Regions from separate parts of the Micromonospora jinlongensis genome, predicted to be linked through region 1. Evidence: riboswitches for the same ligand, from Rfam matches in the RefSeq annotation. Region 1 holds a riboswitch; each other region holds the start of a gene.
The links. A riboswitch is a leader RNA that binds a small molecule or an ion and turns the genes downstream of it on or off. The one in region 1 is predicted to bind cyclic di-AMP.
Positions count from the first base shown of each region.

Region 1 (4,799 bases):
TCCAACTGGCGGTCGGCGCGGACGCCGGGTTGTGGAACCAGGCCCGCTGCCCGAGATACCAGATGGCGGTCCAGTCGCCCTGCCGCCCGGCGAGCGCGTACGTCTGCCCGGCGGATGCCCGGGCCCCATGGTCCGACACCTCCATGGTGTTCGGGGTGCCGTCGGGGCGCAGGGCGATGTCGTTGACAAGCGGCGCGTCTGCGGACGGCGCGCTGTGCAGGATCACCGACGAGGAGCCGCGCGGCGTGCACGGCACACCAGGGGTGACGCACCCGACGAACGCCGGCTGGTTGGTGGCGTAGTCCGGGTCGATCCGGACCAGCCCGGTGGCCGGGGTGCCGGTGTCCAGCCGAGGTGCGTGCAGCAGGTCGAAGTAGTGCGTCCAGTCCCAGTAGGGGCCCGGGTCCCAGTGCATTCCCCGCACGGTCGAGGCGACGGTGCCGGGCACGTTGTCGTGGCCGATGATGTGCTGGCGGTCCAGCGGGATGCCCAGCCGCAGCGCCAGGTGCCGCACCAGTTTCGCCGAGGTCCGGTACATCGCCTCCGTGTACCAGGTGCCCTGCGCGGCGAAGCCCTCGTGTTCGAGACCGATCGACTTGGCGTTGACGTACCAGTTGCCCGCGTGCCAGCCGACGTCCTTGGTCTTCACGTGCTGGGCGATGTGCCCGTCGACGGAGCGCAGCGAGTAGTGCCAGCTCACGTAGGTCGGGTCCTGGACGAGTTGCAGGGTCGTCGCCCAGCTCGCCTCGGTGTCGTGGATGACGATGTACTCGATTTTCTGCCGGGCGGGCCGGTCGGAGAGGTCGTGGTTGCCGTAGTCCCCGTCGCCGAACGCCTCGTAGGGCGCCGGGATCCACTCGCAGGAGACGGTGCGCGGGCACTCCAGCCCGTCCGGGCGGGCCAACCGGCGCAGGCCCAGCCGGTCCAACCAGGAGCGCTCGGGCTGTACCGCGCGTGCCGGCAGGGTGATCCGCTGGCCGTCGTCGGTCACCCGGGACTCGCCCGCGGCGATGGTCGTGAAGACCTCGTCGGCGAAGGCCGCGGCGGCGTCGGCGCTGTCCGCACCGGCGTAGCGGGCCACCGCGCCGTACCAGGCCGCCGGGTCGGTGTCCGCGCCGACCGGCGCACCCAACTCCCGCTGGTACGCGCTGAGCAACGCGGCCCCACCCCGGATGTTGACCGCCGCATCGGTGCGCAGCGCCTCGGGGGTGGCACCCGTCAGTGCGGCCGCCGCGTCCACGGTCTGCAACGCGGCGGCGGTCGGTGCGGGGGCCTCGACGGGTCGGGGTGCGGGCACGCGGGAGGGCCGGGAGTCGTCACCGCGTGGGTCCTCGGCGCCGGCGTCGTGGTGGCCGCGCCCGGGTAGAGCGGTCACGTGGCGGGCGTCGGTCAGGTGCATCGGGCCGTAGCCGCCACTCGTGCTCGGTGTGCCGGCGTTGCTGTCCCAGCGGGACTCCAGATAGGAGACGCCGAGCAGCACGCCCGTCGGCACGCCGTACTCGGTCGCCGCGGTCGCGTACTGCTGCTGGCGATCGGCGGTGGGTGCGGCGGTGGCGGCCGTGGAGAGTGGCACCGCGCTCGCGGCGGCGACGACGGTCGTGGCGAGCAGTGCGCGCCAGCCGGCCGACACTGTTGGATGGTGCATCGAACCCCCTAGATTCTCGCGGGTAGAGGTCAGGTCACCATCGCGCCGCTGGAGAGTCCGCGTCAATACCTTTCCATCTATCGACTTGTTCAGAAAGAAATCTTCATACACGGTCGGTGACCCCCATCCGATCGGTACGGAGTGTCACGGCCGTACGGGTTGCGGATCGGTAACGGGCGTCTCTACTCTGGTCATTTGTCGGCCCGACAGCAGCTCTGCCCATCCCGGGCGGTAACGGACCGACACCGCCGAGTCGTTTCCGAGCGAACCGGGGACCCACGTCCCTCGGGGTGAATCCGCAGCCACTGCGGTAGGGCGCCGACTTCCCGCCCGAACCCGTCAGCTAACCCGGTAGGCGGTCAGGAAGAAGGAGTACGGAACCCCGGTGGCACTCCATGCCCCGCGGCCGTCGTCCGAGCGGTCGGCATTCGCCGTCCCGACGTCGATCGTGCCGCGCCCACGCTGGTCCCGCTTCACCACCGCTCTCGCCGCACTGGTCGGCGTCGCCGTCGTCCTGACGGGCAGCGCCACGGCCGCCCACGCCGACCCGTCCGTCGCCGAGATCGAGCGCCAGATCGACGCCGACTGGAACACACTCGAACCCATCATCGAACGGCACAACGCCACCCGGGCCGACCTCGCCGCCAAGCGCAAGCAGGCGGACGCGCTGGCCGCCCGGATCGCCCCGCTGGAGCGGCAGGTCGACGCCGCGATGGACAAGGTCAGCGCGCTGGCCGTGCGCGCGTACAAGGGCGAGACCGTCTCGACCGTCAACGCGATGCTCGGCAGCCGGTCGCCCAGCGAGGTGGTCAGCCAGCTCGAAATGCTCGACCGGTTCGCGCACAACCAGCAGCAGGACGTACGCGAGGTCGCCGACCTGCGCGACGAGCTGGCCGCGCAGAAGGCGCCGCTGGACGAGATGGTCGCCCAGCTGGCCCGCACCGAGGCCCAGTTGGCGGCCAAGAAGAAGCAGATCAACGAAGAGATCGACCGGCTGCAGAAGCTGCGCCTCAAGGTGTACGGCAACGGGGGCGGCGGTCCGCTGCGTCCCGCGCCCTGTCCGGCGAGCTACCCCGGCGGCGCCGCCGGCACGGCGGTCAAGTTCGCCTGCGCGCAGATCGGAAAGCCCTACGTGTGGGGTGCCGAGGGCCCGAACTCGTACGACTGCTCGGGTCTGATGTTGGCCGCATGGGCGAAGGCCGGGGTGTCGTTGCCGCACAACGCCGCCCAGCAGAGCCGCGTCACCAAGGATGTCAGCAAGGCTGACCTGCGCCCCGGCGACCTGGTCTTCTACTACAGCGACATCCACCACGTCGGCATGTACGTCGGCAACGGCTGGGTGGTGCACGCCTCGCAGGCCGGCCAGCCGGTCAAGATGAAGAAGGTCGACGACGGCCCGATCCACAGCTACGGCCGCCCAGGCTGACCCCGGGTGACCAGGAGGGCCCGTCGCGATCCGTCGCGGCGGGCCCTCGTCGTCTGACCGTCGTGCCTCAGCCCGTCAGCGGGTGGGCCAGGTGCGCCAGTGCTGCCAGGCGCGGCTGGGCGTCGGCCCCCGCTGGCCCTGGTAGCGCGAGCCGTAGACCGCTGAACCGTACGGGTGCTCGGCCGGCGAGGAGAGCCGGAAGATGCAGAGCTGCCCGATCTTCATGCCCGGCCAGAGGGTGATCGGCAGGTTCGCCACGTTGGAGAGCTCCAGCGTCACGTGACCGGAGAACCCCGGGTCGATGAAGCCGGCGGTGGAGTGTGTGAGCAGCCCGAGCCGGCCCAGGGAGCTCTTGCCTTCCAGTCGGCCGGCGAGCTGGTCGCCCAGCGAGATGACCTCCAGCGTCGAGGCCAGCACGAACTCGCCCGGGTGCAGCACGAACGGCTCGCCGTCTGGCACCTCGACCGCCGACGTCAGGTCGTCCTGCTGCATCGCCGGATCGATGTGCGTGTAGAGGTGGTTGTTGAAGACCCGGAACAGCCGGTCGAGTCGGACGTCGATGCTGGAGGGTTGGACCAGGGTGGGCTCGAACGGCTCCAGGCCCAGCGTGCCGGCCTTGAGCTCGGAGACCAGGTCGCGGTCGGAGAGCAGCATCGGACCACCATAGCTGTTGTCGAAAGTGCCAGGATTCGGTGCCGATGACCAGCGCGTCGAGGTCGCTGCTCGTACATTTGTTCGATAGAATGCCCACATGGCTTCCTGGTCCGAATTCGCCGCCGACGAGCCCCGACTCGCCGACGGGATCCGCGTTCTCCTCCAGCAGTACGGGCCAGGCTTCGGCTACCTGGCCACGGTCCGCGCCGACGGCGGGCCCCGGGTCCATCCGGTCTCCCCGGTCATCACCGACGAGGGCTTGTTCTGCTTCATCGTCGACTCTCCGAAGCGCCGCGATCTCGAACGCGACGGCCGTTACGCGCTGCACTCGTTCCCTCCGGAGGAGAGCGACGACGAGGCGTACGTGGCGGGTCGCGCCCGTCCGGTGACCGATCCGCTCCAGCTCGCACGGTTGGCGCAGGGTGCCCGGGCGGAGCCGCAGGTCGACTGGCGGTTGTTCGAGTTCACCGTCGACGTGGCGATGTTGGCCCGCCGGGAGCAGCACGGCCTCGGCGTCGCCGTCGGTGGGCCGGAGGTGCAGGTGTGGCTCGACCCGCTGGCCCCGGCCGCACCTTCAGCCGTACCGCAGGCTCGCCCGGCCCGCCGCAGCCGCAACGTCCAGTGTTCGGCCGCCTGAGTCTGGTCCTGGGGAGAAAGACACCGGTGCCGGCCCCGTCGTGACGGGGCCGGCACCGGTCGTACGCGGGGAAGTTACGCCGCGCGGTACGCGTTCCACGCGGTCAGCATCCGGCTGGCCTGCCCGGGGGTGAACTGGTACATGCACGAGTCGTAGGTGTAGTCCATGAAGTTGGTGATCGGGTCCAGCCCGGTCGCCGAGCAGGTGTTGCGCCCGGTCGGGCACTGGTAGGCCGGCGACGCCTCGGCCGGGGTGTCGCTGACGCTGTCACCCGAGCCGCCGCACCCGCCCTGGAAGGTGTGGTAGAGGTTCAGCCAGTGGCCCACCTCGTGGGTGCCGGTGTCGCCCTGGTTGTAGTTGGTGGCGGTGCCGCCCGGCAGTGACTCGTTCAGCGCGACCACGCCGTCCATGCTGCTCAGGTTGCGCTGCGGGAAGGT
Region 1 is NZ_JACCHK010000001.1:4,424,362-4,429,160, forward strand. Features, by position in the region: gene HNR22_RS19670 (N-acetylmuramoyl-L-alanine amidase) at 1-1,645, opposite strand, end outside; cyclic di-AMP (ydaO/yuaA leader) riboswitch at 1,882-2,017, shown strand; gene HNR22_RS31890 (NlpC/P60 family protein) at 2,031-3,071, shown strand; gene dcd (dCTP deaminase) at 3,147-3,725, opposite strand; gene HNR22_RS19685 (pyridoxamine 5'-phosphate oxidase family protein) at 3,823-4,362, shown strand; gene HNR22_RS19690 (zinc metalloprotease) at 4,437-4,799, opposite strand, start outside.

Region 2 (4,799 bases), 3.8 Mb from region 1:
GCGTTCCTGGACGTGGGTGGCCTGTGGCGGCTGGTGGGGTCGCCGGCCGAGATCGCCGAGCGGCTGCGCCGGGAGGTTCGTGAACGGGTCCACCTGCCGATCACAGTGGGTGTGGCCCGCACGAAGTTCCTGGCGAAGGTCGCCAGCGGGGTGGCGAAGCCGGACGGTCTGCTGGTGGTCGCACCGGACGCCGAGTTGGCCTTCCTGCACCCACTGCCGGTCGAGCGGTTATGGGGCGTCGGCCCGGTCACCTCAGCGAAGCTGCGGGAACGCCGGATCCGTACGGTCGGTGAGGTGGCCCGGCTCGGTGAGGCCGCCCTGGTGTCGCTGCTCGGGTCCGGCGCCGGCAGGCACCTGCACGCCCTGGCGCACAACCGCGATCCTCGCTCGGTGCAGGTCGGCCGCCGACGCGGCTCGATGGGCGCGCAGCATGCGCTGAGTCGTACCCCGCACGCCCCGGCGGAGCTGGATGCCATCCTCGCCGGCCTGGTCGACCGGGTCAGCCGCCGCATGCGGGCAGCGGGACGGTCCGGTCGCACTGTGGTGTTGCGGCTGCGGTTCGGCGACTACACCCGGGCGACCCGCTCGCACACCATCGGCAAGGCGACCGCCGACACGACGCCGCTGCTCGCCGCCGCGCGCACGTTGCTGCGAGCCGCGTTGACCGAGATCGATCGTCGGGGTGTCACCCTGATCGGTGTCTCGGTGGGCAACCTGGACGACAACCCCGTGCAACCGGAGCTGCCGTTTCACCGCGATCCGGGCGCGGAGTTGGACGCTGCGGTGGACGCGGTCCGCGACCGGTTCGGCTCAACGGCGCTGACCCGAGCGGTCCTGCTCGGCCGGGAGCCGGGCGTCGAGATGCCGCTGCTGCCGGATTGACCGATCTGCGTGCGGCGTCCCGGCGACCGCTGCGACCGGAGACACATCACAGCAGGTCGGCGGTTTAGCCGGCGGCTGGCGGGTGACCCTTGTGGGGTACAGCCTGACAAGGGGGGACCCACAATGTCCGACGACGACACCAGCAACCGGCCGAGTCGCACTGCCGAGCGGCCGCACGACGTGACCGACCCGCTGCTCTGGCAACTGGCGATCGACGTGCTGAGCGCCCACGAGCCGGACGACGAGGGTCAGTGCCGCAACCTTCAGTGCGCCGGGCAGTCCTGGCCGTGCGCGGCCCGCGCCGGCGCGGAGCAGTCGATACGACTGGCCCGCAGCACACCGGCCCCCGCCGACGAGACCATCGACGACGACAGCGAGCAGCGCGGCACGGGCTGGTCCGGGGAGAGCAGCGCGCCGGCTCCCCGCTGGGGCTGGAACGCCGGTCCGGTCACCTCGCAGCGAGGGCCGAAGACATCCGCCTCCGCGGCGTGACGGCTTCCCCCCGGGGTACGAGCGCTCGGGCTGATGGGCATCACACGTACGAACGCTCGGCCGGTGACCCGGCCGAGCGTTCGTACGTGATCCGTCAGAGGCTGAGCCGCTGACGCGGGAAGACCGTCAGAGGCTGAGCCGCTGCCCCGGGAAGATCAGACCCGGGTCGGCCCCGATCAGCTGCCGGTTGTGCTCGTAGAGCGCCTGCCAACCGCCGGTCACCCGGTGGCTGTCAGCGATCTCCGACAGGGTGTCGCCCGGCTTGACCAGGTAGGTCTGGCCGCTCGAGGTCGGCGCGGTGCGCTCGTGGTTGCGGGTCGCCGGCTGCTCCCGCCGCGAGGGCCGCTCCTGCTGCTCGGTGGGCTTCGCCGTGGACTTGGCGGTGGACTTCTGCGTGGACTTCGTCGACGGCTTCGCGGCGGAGCCGCCCTTCTTGCCGCAGGTCGGCCATGCGCCGATGCCCTGCCCGTCGAGCACCTTCTCGGCGATGGCGATCTGCTCGCCGCGGCTGGCCAGGTCGGCGCGGGCGGCGTACTTCTTGCCGCCGTAGCCGGCCCAGGTGCCCTGGGAGAACTGCAGGCCGCCGTAGTAACCGTTGCCGGTGTTGATCTTCCAGTTGCCGCCGGACTCGCACTGGGCGATCGCGTCCCAGTTGACCGCGGCCTGCGCGGGGGCGGCCGGGCCGAAGAGGGCGACAGCACCGGTGACCGCACCGACGGCCAGGGTGCCGACGGCGAGGCGGCGGGCGGTGACCCGTCGGTGACGGGGCGTGTAGACAGACGTCATGTGAACTTCCTCCACGCCGGCGAGGTGAGCTGTCGGGTTCGGGCCGAGGAGCCCGGCCGCACGATGGCGGCTTCACCCCGAGGTGACGTGCACCGAGGAACGTTTGGGTCCCCCGCTCCTGCCCTGGTGACTGGGTTCCGCCGACCGGGGGCAGGATTTGGCGTTGCCGGCCGTGGTGTCCGCAGTGGCGAACCCGACCGACGTTAGGCACGGTCGGTGACGATCGCCCAACCCCTGTGAAGTTCTTCACCGGGGCGCGCTGGACGGTTCGCTCAGCGGTTGCGGGCCTGCCGTCTCTGTGCAGTGACCACGATGGACCGTTTGCGATCAGGTGCCCGCAGAGGTGGCCGGCCGGCGGGGTCCGCTGCGCGGGAGGCCCGCCGGCCGGAGGGGTACGCCAGCTACAGGGTGCGCGCCAGCCGGTCGGCGAGCGTCCGGGTGAAGCGGGCCGGGTCGGTCAGCTCACCGCCCTCGGCGAGCACCGCCAGGCCGTAGAGCAGCTCGGCGGTCTCGGTCAGGGCCATCTGGTCGCTGCCCTGCTCGTGGGCCTTGCGGAGCCCGGACACCAGCGGGTGACCGGGGTTGATCTCCAGGATCCGCTTGGTCGGGGGAACCTCGTGCCCCATCGCCCGGTACATCTTCTCCAGAGTTGGGGTGAGGTCGTGGGCATCGCCGACGACGCAGGCGGGCGAGGTGGTCAGTCGCGACGACAGACGCACCTCCCGGACACTGTCGGTCAGGGTGGTGCCCAGCCAGTCGAGCAGGGCGGCGAACTCCTGACGCTGCTGCTCGCGCTCGGCCTCGGCCTGCTGCTTCTCCTCGTCGGTGTCCAGGTCGATCTCGCCCTTGGCGATGGACCGCAGCGGCCGACCGTCGTACGCGCCGACCCGCTCGACCCACACCTCGTCGACCTGGTCGGTGAGCAGCAGCACCTCGTGGCCCTTGGCCCGGAACGCCTCCAGGTGCGGCGAGTTCTCGATGGCGGCCCGGGACTCGCCGGTGGCGTACCAGATGTCGCTCTGGCCGTCCTTCATCCGTGAGACGTAGCCAGCCAGGTCGGTGGGCTCGGCGGGGTCGTGGGTGGAGGCGACCGACAGGAGGTCCAGCAGGGTGTCGCGGTTGTCCGTGTCGTCGATCAGCCCTTCCTTGACCACCGCGCCGAACTCGGTCCAGAAGGTGCGGTACCGCTCGGCGTGGTTGGCCTTGAGGTCCTTGACCGTGGCGAGGATCTTCTTCACCAGGCGACGGCGGACGGTCTGGATCTGCCGGTCCTGCTGGAGGATCTCGCGGGAGATGTTCAGCGACAGGTCGTGCGCGTCGACCACGCCCTTGACGAAGCGCAGGTAGGTCGGGACCAGCGCCTCGCAGTCGTCCATGATGAAGACACGCTTGACGTAGAGCTGGACACCGCGGCGGCCCTGCGGGGAGAACAGGTCGAGCGGGGCGTGGCTGGGCAGGAACAGCAGCGCCTCGTACTCGAAGGTGCCCTCGCCCTTCATGTGCACGACCTCGAGCGGGTCGGCCCAGTCGTGGCTGACGTGCTTGTAGAACTCGTTGTACTCGGCGGCGTCGACCTCGTCGCGGGGTCGCGCCCAGAGCGCCTTCATCGAGTTGAGGGTCTGCACCTCGCTGGTTGCGGCTTCGCCGTCTGCGCCGGGCCGCTCGACGCTCATCCGGATCGGCCAGGCGATGAAGTCGGAGTATCGCTTGACGATCTCCCGGACGGTCCACTCGGCGGTGTAGTCGTGCAGGTTGTCCTCGGTGTCGACCGGCTTGAGGTGCAGGGTCACCGTGGTGCCCTGCGGCGCCTCGTCGACCGACTCGATCGAGTAGGTGCCCTCGCCGGTGGACTCCCAGCGGGTGCCGCCGGTCTCGCCGGCCTTGCGGGTCAGCAGGGTGACCCGGTCGGCGACCATGAACGCGGCGTAGAAGCCGACGCCGAACTGGCCGATCAGGTCCTGCGAGGCGTGGGCGTCGGCGGATTCGCGCAGCTTGCGCAGCAGCTCGGCGGTGCCCGACTTGGCGATGGTGCCGATCAGCTGGACGACCTCGTCGCGGGTCATCCCGATGCCGTTGTCCCGTACGGCGAGGGTGCGGGCGTCCCGGTCGACCTCGAGGGCGACGTGCAGGTCGTCGGTGTCGGCCACGAGGTCCTTGTCGACAAGCGTGGCCAGTCGCAGCTTGTCCAGGGCGTCGGACGCGTTCGAGATGAGTTCCCGCAGGAAGACGTCCTTGTTCGAATAGATCGAGTGGACCACCAGCTGGAGGAGCTGACGCGCCTCGGCCTGGAATTCCAACGTTTCGGCCTGGTTGCTCACACCGTCTCCCATCTCGGCTCGTGCGGAGGTTCGCCGAAAGGATACGAGCCGTCACCGGCAGGGTTGTGGCCGCATCGGGGTCGCATTCCCGATTCAGGGGGTCACCGTCGTGACGTAGCTGACTTTGGTTAACACAAGCCAGGTCGGATAGCGTGACGGCCATGAAGATCGCTGGAAGCACCGCCCTCGTCACCGGCGCCAACCGTGGCCTCGGCCGACACCTGGCCGCCGAACTCCTCGCCCGGGGCGCCACCGTCTACGCCGGCGCCCGCAACCCCGACAGCGTCGACCTGCCCGGCGTGACGCCGGTCCGCCTCGACA
Region 2 is NZ_JACCHK010000001.1:584,440-589,238, reverse strand. Features, by position in the region: gene dinB (DNA polymerase IV) at 1-882, shown strand, start outside; gene HNR22_RS02030 (hypothetical protein) at 1,006-1,374, shown strand; gene HNR22_RS02025 (LysM peptidoglycan-binding domain-containing protein) at 1,501-2,160, opposite strand; cyclic di-AMP (ydaO/yuaA leader) riboswitch at 2,161-2,332, opposite strand; gene htpG (molecular chaperone HtpG) at 2,562-4,490, opposite strand; gene HNR22_RS02015 (SDR family oxidoreductase) at 4,640-4,799, shown strand, end outside.
Region 2: another riboswitch for cyclic di-AMP. It lies ahead of HNR22_RS02025 (LysM peptidoglycan-binding domain-containing protein); the one in region 1 lies ahead of HNR22_RS31890 (NlpC/P60 family protein).

Region 3 (4,799 bases), 1.7 Mb from region 1:
TGGCCTCCTGGACGGTGGTCGGCGACCCCGCCCAGACCGCGTGGACCGGCGACCCCGACGAGCTGGACCGGGCCCGGGACCAGGCGCTGGGTCGGCGCAAGCGGCACGATTTCACGCTCACCACCAACTACCGCAACTCCTCGGAGATCTTCGCGGTGGCGGCTGCGGAGATCCGCCGGCTCTACCCTGACCTGCCGCTGCCGACCGCCGTCCGCTCCACCGGGGTCGACCCGGTCGAGCTGGTGGTGCCCCCGACCGGGTTGGAGACCGCGACGGTGGAGGCGGCCGCAGGCCTGCTGGCCGAGGTGGAGGGCACCGTCGGCGTGATCACGCCGGTCCCCCGCCGCGACGAGGTCGCCGGCTGGGTCGCCGCACTCGGCGCGCCGAGGCTCCAGGTGGTCACCAGCCTGGAGGCAAAGGGCATGGAGTACGACGGGGTCGTGCTGGTCGCCCCGAGCGAGATCCGGGCGGATCCGGGTGCCGGGGTGCGCACCCTGTACGTGGCACTCTCCCGGGCCACGCAGCGCCTCACCACCATCGACCCGACGGGCTGATCCGTGCTGGCGAGCCGCCGGCGAGAGTTGCCGCCCCTACACTTGCATACATAGCGATGTGAACATACATTTGACCGGGTCCCGGCTGGCGGCGGAGGGTGGTTCTCGTGGGCGCAGGTCATGACCACCACCACGGGTCCGTCGCCAATGCCGCACACCAGCACCGGGGCCGCCTCTGGGCGGCATTCGGGCTGCTCGCCACCCTGATGGTGGTCGAGGCGGTGGCCGCCCTGCACACCGGCTCGCTCGCCCTGCTCTCCGACGCCGGGCACATGTTCACCGACGTGCTCGGCATCGGGATGGCGCTCGCCGCGATCACCGCGACCCGGCGGGCCACCGGCGACCCGCAGCGCACCTTCGGGCTCTACCGACTCGAGGTGCTCGCCGCGCTGGCCAACGCCGTCCTGCTCTCCGGCGTCGCGATCTACGTGGTGATCGAGTCGATCCGCCGCTTCGGCGACCCGCACGAGGTCATCGCCGGCCCGATGCTCGCGGTGGCCGTGCTCGGCCTGCTCGCCAACATCGCCGCCTTCGCCCTGCTCCGCGCCGGAGCCAAGGAGAGCATCAACCTCCAGGGCGCCTACCTGGAGGTGCTCGGCGACCTGCTCGGCTCGGTCGGCGTGATCGGCGCCGCACTGCTCATCACCGTCACCGACTGGTGGTGGGCCGACCCGCTGGTCGCCGTCGCCATCGGCGTGTTCATCCTCCCGCGCACCTGGCGGCTGGCGCGCGCCGCCGTCCGCATCCTGGTGCAGGCCGCCCCGGAGCACCTCCAGGTGACCGCCGTGCACGACCGGCTGGCCGCGGTCCCCGGTGTGGTCGAGGTGCACGACCTGCACGTCTGGACGCTCACCTCCGGCATGGACGTGGCCTCCGCACACCTGACCATGGCGCCCGGGGCGGAGGTCGGCGCGGTGCTCACCGCCGCGCGTACGGCCCTGCACGACGACTTCCGGATCGAGCACGCGACGTTGCAGATCGAGCCGGGTGCCGCCTCCGGAGCGTGTGGCTCGATCGAGTGGTGACAGCAGTTCCTCGTGACGACGCACGCACCGTCCGTCACATTCGCTGCAGCCGCCCCACCGGCACCGGTAGGCTCGGTCCCGACCTCCACCAGGCGGCGCCCTCCCGGCGCCGGTGGTGGTCGTCGCCTAATCGCCCGCGAGGGCGAACCGGGGAACCACGTACCTGGGGTGCATCCGCGTCAGCGGTAGGGATCTTCCGTCCCGAACCCGTCAGCTAACCCGGTCGGCGGCTGACGGAAGGACATGCACAGTGGCACCAGCACGACCACCCGCCGCCCGACTGGCGGCCCTGATCGTCGCGATGTTCGCCCTCGGCGTCGCGCTCCCGGCCGGCACCGCCTCGGCCGCTCCCCCGACCGGCCTGCGGGCCGCCGCACCCGACTCCGACGAGGAGGGCGGCACCCCCGCGCTGCGAGCCCAACTCGAGGCGGCCAGCAAGGGCTACCTGGACGCGAAGCGCGCCCTGGACGCCTCGGTGCAGCGGCAGCAGCAGCTCACCACCCAGCTGAAGACCATCGAGGTCGAGCTCAACCAACGCAGCGGCAAGGTCGGCGAGATCGCCGGCGTCGCGTACCGCACCGGCCGGCTCAGCGCGGTGTCGGCGCTGCTCAACAGCGACAGCCCGGAAGGCTTCATGGACCGGGCCGCCGCACTGGACGCGGTGGCCGCCAACGAGGACCGGGTGCTGCGCGACCTGCTCAGCAGCAAGGACCAGGCCAACCGCACCCAGGTCGCCCTGAACGGTGAGATCAACGAGCAGCGCAAGCAGGTCGCGGTGATGGCCAAGCGCAAGGAGCAGGCCGAACGGGCCCTGACCGTGGCCACCACCCCCAAGCCGCAGGCCGCCGCCGACACCGGCTCCAACCGGGGCACCTCCGCCGCCAACGCGAAGGCCGCGCCGCGCAACTCCGACGGCTCCTGGCCGTCGGAGACGTGCAGCGTCAACGACCCCACGCCGGCCAACGGCTGCATCACCCCGCGCACCCTGCACGCCCTCAACCAGGCAAAGGCCGCCGGCTTCACCCGGTACGTCTCCTGCCACCGCCCCAGCGGCTCCGGCGAACACCCGAAGGGCCGGGCCTGCGACTTCGCGGCCCAGACGGGCGGCTTCGGCGGGAACGCCACCGGCGGCGACAAGACCTACGGCAACAACCTGGCGGCGTACTTCATCCGCAACGCCGACCGGCTCGCCGTGCTGTACGTGATCTGGTACCGACAGATCTGGCTGCCCAGCAGCGGGTGGAAGTCGTACAGCGGGGCGGGCGGCACCCCGTCCACCGACCACACCAACCACGTGCACCTGTCGGTCTACTGATCCGGCCGTTCCCCGAAGGGCGTGATGCCTGTGAGTCATCAAGATGACTCACAGGCATCACGTTCGTCCGGGCAGCGCTGTCCGACCGGGCTACGTCGCCGGGCGTACCCATGATGTCGTCGCTCGTCGGACGACCCGGCGGCGGTCGGCGGGCAGCATCGCGGTATGCCTCGGATCCCACCCACCGCCCGCAAGGGGCTGCTCACCCTGCACCTGGTCACCTCGCTGGGCTGGCTCGGCGCCGACCTGGTGCTGCTCACCCTCGGCATCGCCGTGCAGCGTGGCGCCGACCCGGCGGTGCTCTACCCGGTCGGCGCGCTGGTCGGCACCGTCCTGTTCGCGCCGCTGAGCGTCCTGGTCTGGCTCATCGGTGTCGCCAGCGCGCTGCTCACCCCCTGGGGCCTGCTGCGCTACCGGTGGGTGGTGGTCAAGCTCGTGCTCACCACGGTGATGGTCGGGCTGGTGCTGTTCCTGCTCACCCCGAATCTGCGGCACGCCGGGGCGTTGGGCGCCGCCCTGCCCGCACGGGATCGCGCCGACCTGGTGATCGCACCCGCGGTGTCGACCAGCCTGATGATCATCGCGACGGTGCTGTCCACGTACAAGCCGTGGGGACGGCGTCGCGCCGCCCAGCCCGCCCTGGCAGGCCACGCCCGCAACCGGTGACCCCGCTGCCGCGCCGTGCTCGGGTCAGGCTGGGGGCGGCGGGTCGCCGGTGCGGTCGAGGGCCGGGCCGAGGCGGGTGGCCAGGGCGAGGTGGGCGGCCCGGGCCTGACGGAACGCGTACCGGAACAGCGGGGTCGGCGCGGTCAGGGTGATCTCGACGTCGATCCGGGTCAGGCCGTCCGGCTCGGGGCGCAGCCGGGTGTGGTTACGCACGGTGGTGGCCGGCCACTGGCGGGCGACCATGACGATCTCGTCGTCCTCGCTGATCAGCACGTCCGCGTGGTAGGTGGTCCGGAAGCGCACTGGGCCGGCCGCCAGCCGGTCGTTGATCGTGTAGCTGGCCTGCGCACCGGGTCGCGGCGGCAGTCGGCGGACCCGGACGATCAACGGGTGCAGCTCACCCTGCCGGGTCAGGTCGCTGAGCACCGCCGCCGCCTCGGCCGGCGAACACCGGGCCTGCACGGTGTAGCTGAAGGTGTCGCTGCTGAGCACACCGTCTCCCGCCGTCGATGGTCGCACGATCGTCCCGTACCGATGTCTGGCTGGCAACGTCCGACGGCCGACCCGGCCCGGCCCGATGACAGGCCGAGTCACCGTTCGGCGCATTAAGGTCGTTTAGTGAGGAATCACCCGACCGTGCTGGAGGGCGGACATCATGAACGGCGACGATCCGGTGAGCGGGCACGTGATGGTCTTCGCGCCCACTCCACAGCTGACGGTGACCGTTGACCAGCCGAACGACCACCCCGAGCTGCACCTGCACCCCGGCGGGCAGGGCGTCTGGCAGGCCCGGATGGTGATGTCGCTCGGTGTCGAGGTGGTGCTCTGCGCCGCCCTCGGCGGCGAGATCGGCCAGGTGCTGGAGCCGCTGCTGGTCAGCGAGGGCGTCGAGCTCAAGGCGGTGGCCCGTGATTCCGGCAGCGGCGGGTACGTGCACGACCGCCGGGACGGCTCCCGGCAGGAGATCGCCGACGTGCCCGGTCAGCCACTGAGCCGACACGAACTCGACGAGCTGTACAACCTGGCCCTCGGCGAGGGCCTTTCGGCTGCGGTGAGCATCCTCAGCGGGCCGAACGAGCCGTGGCTCGTCCCTGCCGACCTGTACCGACGCTTCGCCGCCGACCTCAGCGCCAACGGCGGTCGGGTGGTGGTCGACCTCTCCGGCGATCACCTCGGCTCGGCGCTGGAGGGCGGCGTCTTCTTCCTCAAGGTGAGCCACGAGGAGCTGATTCGCGACGG
Region 3 is NZ_JACCHK010000001.1:2,761,019-2,765,817, forward strand. Features, by position in the region: gene HNR22_RS11810 (HelD family protein) at 1-554, shown strand, start outside; gene HNR22_RS11815 (cation diffusion facilitator family transporter) at 662-1,579, shown strand; cyclic di-AMP (ydaO/yuaA leader) riboswitch at 1,693-1,824, shown strand; gene HNR22_RS11820 (coiled-coil domain-containing protein) at 1,830-2,894, shown strand; gene HNR22_RS11825 (hypothetical protein) at 3,060-3,560, shown strand; gene HNR22_RS11830 (SRPBCC family protein) at 3,585-4,079, opposite strand; gene HNR22_RS11835 (PfkB family carbohydrate kinase) at 4,216-4,799, shown strand, end outside.
Region 3: another riboswitch for cyclic di-AMP. It lies ahead of HNR22_RS11820 (coiled-coil domain-containing protein); the one in region 1 lies ahead of HNR22_RS31890 (NlpC/P60 family protein).

Region 4 (4,799 bases), 2.0 Mb from region 1:
TCTCGGACTATCTCTACTCCGGCAAGCCGTACGCGGTGACCGACATGGGTGACGCGGGCGACCGGTTCACGGAGCGCTTCCCGTTGGCCGGTTCGGGGTACGTGCTGCGGCGGAACATGTCCAACGTGGACGCTGTGCTGACCGACCTGTTGGACACCGATCCGCTGGCCGAGACGCGCTGGGCCACCCGCCGCCGCTACCTGGGTGACTTCCCCGCCGAGGCGTACGCCGAGGCGTTCCTGAGCGCGGCCCGCCGTGAGCTGGAGCCGGTGCAGGAACTGGCCGCGCCCACACCTGTCTGACCGGTCAGCGGTACGGGTCCAGCAGCGCCAGCACCGCCGCCGGGTCCTCGACGTGCGCGTTGTGCCCGAGCCCGGGCAGTGTGGCGACCGGTACGCCGTACTCCTTGAGTTGTTCGTCGGTGACCATCGGGTCGTGCTCGCCGCGGGCCAGCACCACCGGCACGTCGGTGGCCGCGAGCAGCGCGGCCAGGTCGGGCTCACCGACGGCGAACGCGGCCGGGTCCATGGCGAGGCGCCACCGGCCGTCGACCTGACGGAGACCGGCGTCCACCACCGGGTGGTCCGGCGGGACGAGGCCGGCGAGCCCGGAGACGCGCAGGTGGCGGCGGGCCGCCTCGGCGCGGGTGGCGAACCAGCTCACCGGGCGGGCGGCCAGTTCGGCGGCGCGGGTCAGCTCCACGGGCGACCAGACCGCCTTGATGCCCAGCCCGACCACCGCGTCCACCGGCTTTCCGGCGGCGCGAGCGGCCAACGCCAGGCCGACCACCCCGCCCAGCGAGTGCCCGAGCACGACGAGCCGGTCGTCGGGAGCGAGGGCCTGCGCGATCCGCTGGGCGAAACCGGCGAAGGAGTACGACGCCAGCGGCGGCGCCCAGCCGTGGCCGGCCAGGTCCGGTGCCAGCCACCGCCCGGGCCAGTGCTGCTCGAGGTACGGCGCCCAGGGCAGCCACACGTCGCCGGTCGCACCCATGCCGTGCAGCAGCAGCAGGACCGGCCCCCGGCCGGCGTGACCACCCGATTCATCCACCACGGCGGCAGTCTCCCACGGTTCACGGCCTGGTACGAGAGTCGTCATCCGCGCCACCCCCGCGACGTGAAGATCCACTGTAGAGTTCGGCGCCTGGACGGGGAGCGTCATCTGTCGATCCCGTCGCGGAGAGGAGTCCACCGTGCTCACGAGGCATCGGTCCGCACTTGTCGCGGCCCTGGCGGTCGTCGCGCTCGGCACGGCCCTGAGCGCCCCCGCGCTCGGCACGCCCCCGAGCGGCCCCGCGCGGGGCACCGAGGCGGTCGCGGCGGCCGACCGGGTCCTGCGTGTCTACAACAACAACATCGAGAACCTGGTGGTGAACAACTCCGACGGGAGCTGCACCCGCATCTCCGGACCGGACCACCTGACCTCGATCCTGGTCGACGACGCCGGTCGTACCGGCACCAGCGGCGTGGTCGCGCCCGACATCCTGATCGTGCAACAGGTACGCGGGACCGGCCAGGCCGAGGCGTACGCCGACCAACTGTCGGCGAAGTTCGGCTACCCGGCGGGCAGCTACGGGGCGATCGTGGCGTGGAGCGACCCGGAGCCGTGGGGCAGCACGCACAAGTGCAGTTCCCAGTTGCTCGGGGACCTCAAGAAGAAGCAGACCAACGGCATCATCTGGAACAAGCGGACGCTGAGCCTGGCCAGCGGCGACGTCTCGAAATACTGGAGCGCGGGCTGGCTCAGGCCGGGCACGGCGTACGCCAACGGCGCCGGATGCACGCTGTACAAGCCGCCGAACAGCGACCCGGACAGCACCGACTTCTACAAGTGGAAGCGGACCAGCGCCATCGCGGCCCGGTTCACCATCAAGGCGACCGGCACGAGTGTGTTCGCCGCGACCATGCACCTGCCCCAGGAGAACCGGCAGAACGCCTGCGCCGGTGACGGGGACCGGGGCATCGCCAACACCGGCATCCACCTCGGCGCGGACGCGACCAGCCTGCTGAACGCGTCCACGATCCGCGTCGTGGGCATCGACGCGAACCGTACGGGCATCGGGGCCGGCACGTTGAGCGGCTACGGCATGACCGGTTACGGCTCGAAGGCCACCAGCGGCTCCAGCAAGATCGACTATCTCTTCCTGAACGGCGGTGTTCAACCGTCCACGATCGACCACACCGTCGGCGGGACGAAGTCGAACCACCTCGCGCTGTACGGCTTCATCGCGTACTGACGGCACGGACGAAGACGCCGCGGGCGCCGGCCCCTTGTGGGGGACGGCGCCCGCGGCGGTCCAGCGTGCCTGGGTCAGGCGGAGTAGCCCCGGCTCGCGATCCAGTTGGCCAGGTTGATCGTGGTGATCCAGTACGACGCGTCGGCCGGGTTCGCCGAGTCGGCGATCCGTACGGTGCGGCCGTTGTCCTTGTAACCCACGACGGCGATGTAGTGACCGCCACCGTAGGAGTGCCAGCCGCCAGCGGTGTCGGTGGCGTCGCCGACGACGTTGGCGACCACGCCACGGCCATCGGTGATGGCCTTGACCACGTCGGCCTGCAGCTGGTCCATCTGGGCCGGGCTGGGCGCGCCGGCGAACATCCGGGTCCGGTACGGGGAGCCCTTCACCTCGGCGTTGAGCACCCGGGTGGTGTCCAGGGCCGAGTTGGTGCCCATCTCGGTGGTGCCCAGCTCGGCGCCGAGCTCACCCTGGGTGCGGTCGATTCCGGCGGCGCTGAGCGCGTTACGGGTGGCTGCGGGGCCGCAGTTGTAGTACGTGTTCTGCGCCTCGTAGTCGTAGTCGAGCACCTTGGTCGCCGGCGGCTTCGGCCGCTCCGGCTTACGGGTCAGGTCGGGGTTGCTGCTGGCCTTGGCGGCGGGTGACGCGGCGGTGGTGGCCGGGGCTGCGGTGGTCGGCGCGGCGCTGGCCGACGGGGACGCCTCGCGCACCTCGCCGCGGGAGGCGGCGACGTCGCTGCGCATCTCGGCGACCGTGGTCGCGGTGCGCTGGCCGGCCGGCGCGTCGTCGGCGGTGGTGAGCAGGGCGCCGGTGGTGGTGGCGATGGCGAGGGCCGCGGCGGAGGCGGCAACGATCTGGTACGGACGCTCGGTGGTGAGGCGGCGGAGCTGACGCTTCAGGGTGTGCTTCACGGGGTCCTCCACGGATCGGGGGGAGAGCGGCACACCGGGGCCGGACCGGCATCCGGGCAGGCGCCAGCGCGCGGACGATGGTCCGCGGATGGTGAACCGCTCAGGGGAACGCCCGGCGCGGCCGGGCGGTTAGGCGATGACCCGGGGGGGTCAGCTCACCGTCACTGGACGAATGAGCGGGGGCACCGCTACGCCGTGGAGGCGAAGGAACAACCGAGGGGTGGAAAGGTGCTGCACGAGGATGGAACTCCTTCCGACACCGCCTACCGGGTTAGCTGACGGATTCGGGCGGGAAGATCGCCCTACCGCGGGCCGTGGCTCGCGGATTCACCCCGGACTTACTGATGGGTCCCCGGTTCGTTAAGCACGATTGAGCGGGTCGGCGCGGCGTCGCCTCTTGCGATCGGTTACCGCACCGGACGGGACGACACTACTGGGCCGTCCACACCCTGCCAAGCCAGGTTCACCTGCGTAAACCCGAATTCACGCGGCAATTTCTGCGCGTATTGCCGATGACGTGACTCGATGGGACAAGCGGTTACGGCGACGCCAACGGGCGACAACCGGACAGGTCGTCGAGAATGCGGCCACAATCACGGGAACAATCGGGCCGATCGCGCCGGACGACCGATTCGGCATCGGCGTGACCCGGCTCACGTCACGGATCGGGCTCAACTCGCCCGGGCCGGGCGCCACCGTGCCACGACGGCGGGTCGGAACACCCCGGTCGCCGCCCGGCGAGCGGGCAGCGGGGCCGGTCGCAGCCGGGCCGCCGCCGCGTACGCCTCAGCGGTGAGGACGCGCGCCGACTCGGCGGCCAGCTCCGCGTCGCGCCACGCGGCCCGCTCCCGGGTGGCGGCAGCGTCGTAGTCGGCCAGTCGCGCGTCCCGGATCGCCCGGCTGAGCAGCACCTCCTGCTCGACCGGATGCCGCCGGGGATCCCAGCCGCGCCGGTGGGCGAACACGTCGCCGAGCTGCGCCATGGTCAGGTCGCCCCGCCAGTACGCCGCCATCGCCGCCCGGTGCAGATAGCGCTCCCGGGCGGCGTACTCGGCGGGGGTGTGGGGGGTGCAGGGGGTGGGTAGCGCCCCGGCACCCGCGAAGCGACGGGCGGCGGTGTCCGCCTCGTCGTACTTGGCCCAGGCCCGCTCCATCTCCTCCTGAGCGGTCAGCCAGGCAACACGTCGCCGCTGTGCGGTCCTGGCCGCGCCGGCCGCGGCGACGGCCACCTCCTCGGCGTACCGGTGCAGGTCGACGGCTTCTGCGGCGGCCACCTCCCGAGCGGTGGGCACGGCTGGGAGCGGATCACCAGTGGGCCGGTCCCGCTCCGGGCGGGCAACCAGCAGGGCGAGCAGACCCAGGGTCAGCAGGAACAGGGTCGACCAGATGGCGGCGGCCTGCGGCACCTCGGTCACGAACTGGTAGAAGACAGCGGTCTTCATGGTCGGCACCTCGGGGAGAGAGCAGTGCGATGGGGATCGGCACCGGCCACCTGGCCACGGCGGAGCACGGGTCGGCGGAGCGGTGCTGGTGGGTCGACAGGCGCAGCGTCGGGACGCTCGTCCCGGTGGCTCAGCGCCCGGGTGGGGCCCGGGGTGCCCGGCTGCTCGGGCCGTCGGCGAGGGGCAGCCGGTCAGACCCGGCGGCGCGCA
Region 4 is NZ_JACCHK010000001.1:6,444,828-6,449,626, reverse strand. Features, by position in the region: gene HNR22_RS29065 (CDP-glycerol glycerophosphotransferase family protein) at 1-302, shown strand, start outside; gene HNR22_RS29060 (alpha/beta fold hydrolase) at 307-1,098, opposite strand; gene HNR22_RS29055 (hypothetical protein) at 1,193-2,236, shown strand; gene HNR22_RS29050 (C39 family peptidase) at 2,311-3,159, opposite strand; cyclic di-AMP (ydaO/yuaA leader) riboswitch at 3,393-3,534, opposite strand; gene HNR22_RS29045 (hypothetical protein) at 3,819-4,589, opposite strand; gene HNR22_RS29040 (hypothetical protein) at 4,720-4,799, opposite strand, start outside.
Region 4: another riboswitch for cyclic di-AMP. It lies ahead of HNR22_RS29050 (C39 family peptidase); the one in region 1 lies ahead of HNR22_RS31890 (NlpC/P60 family protein).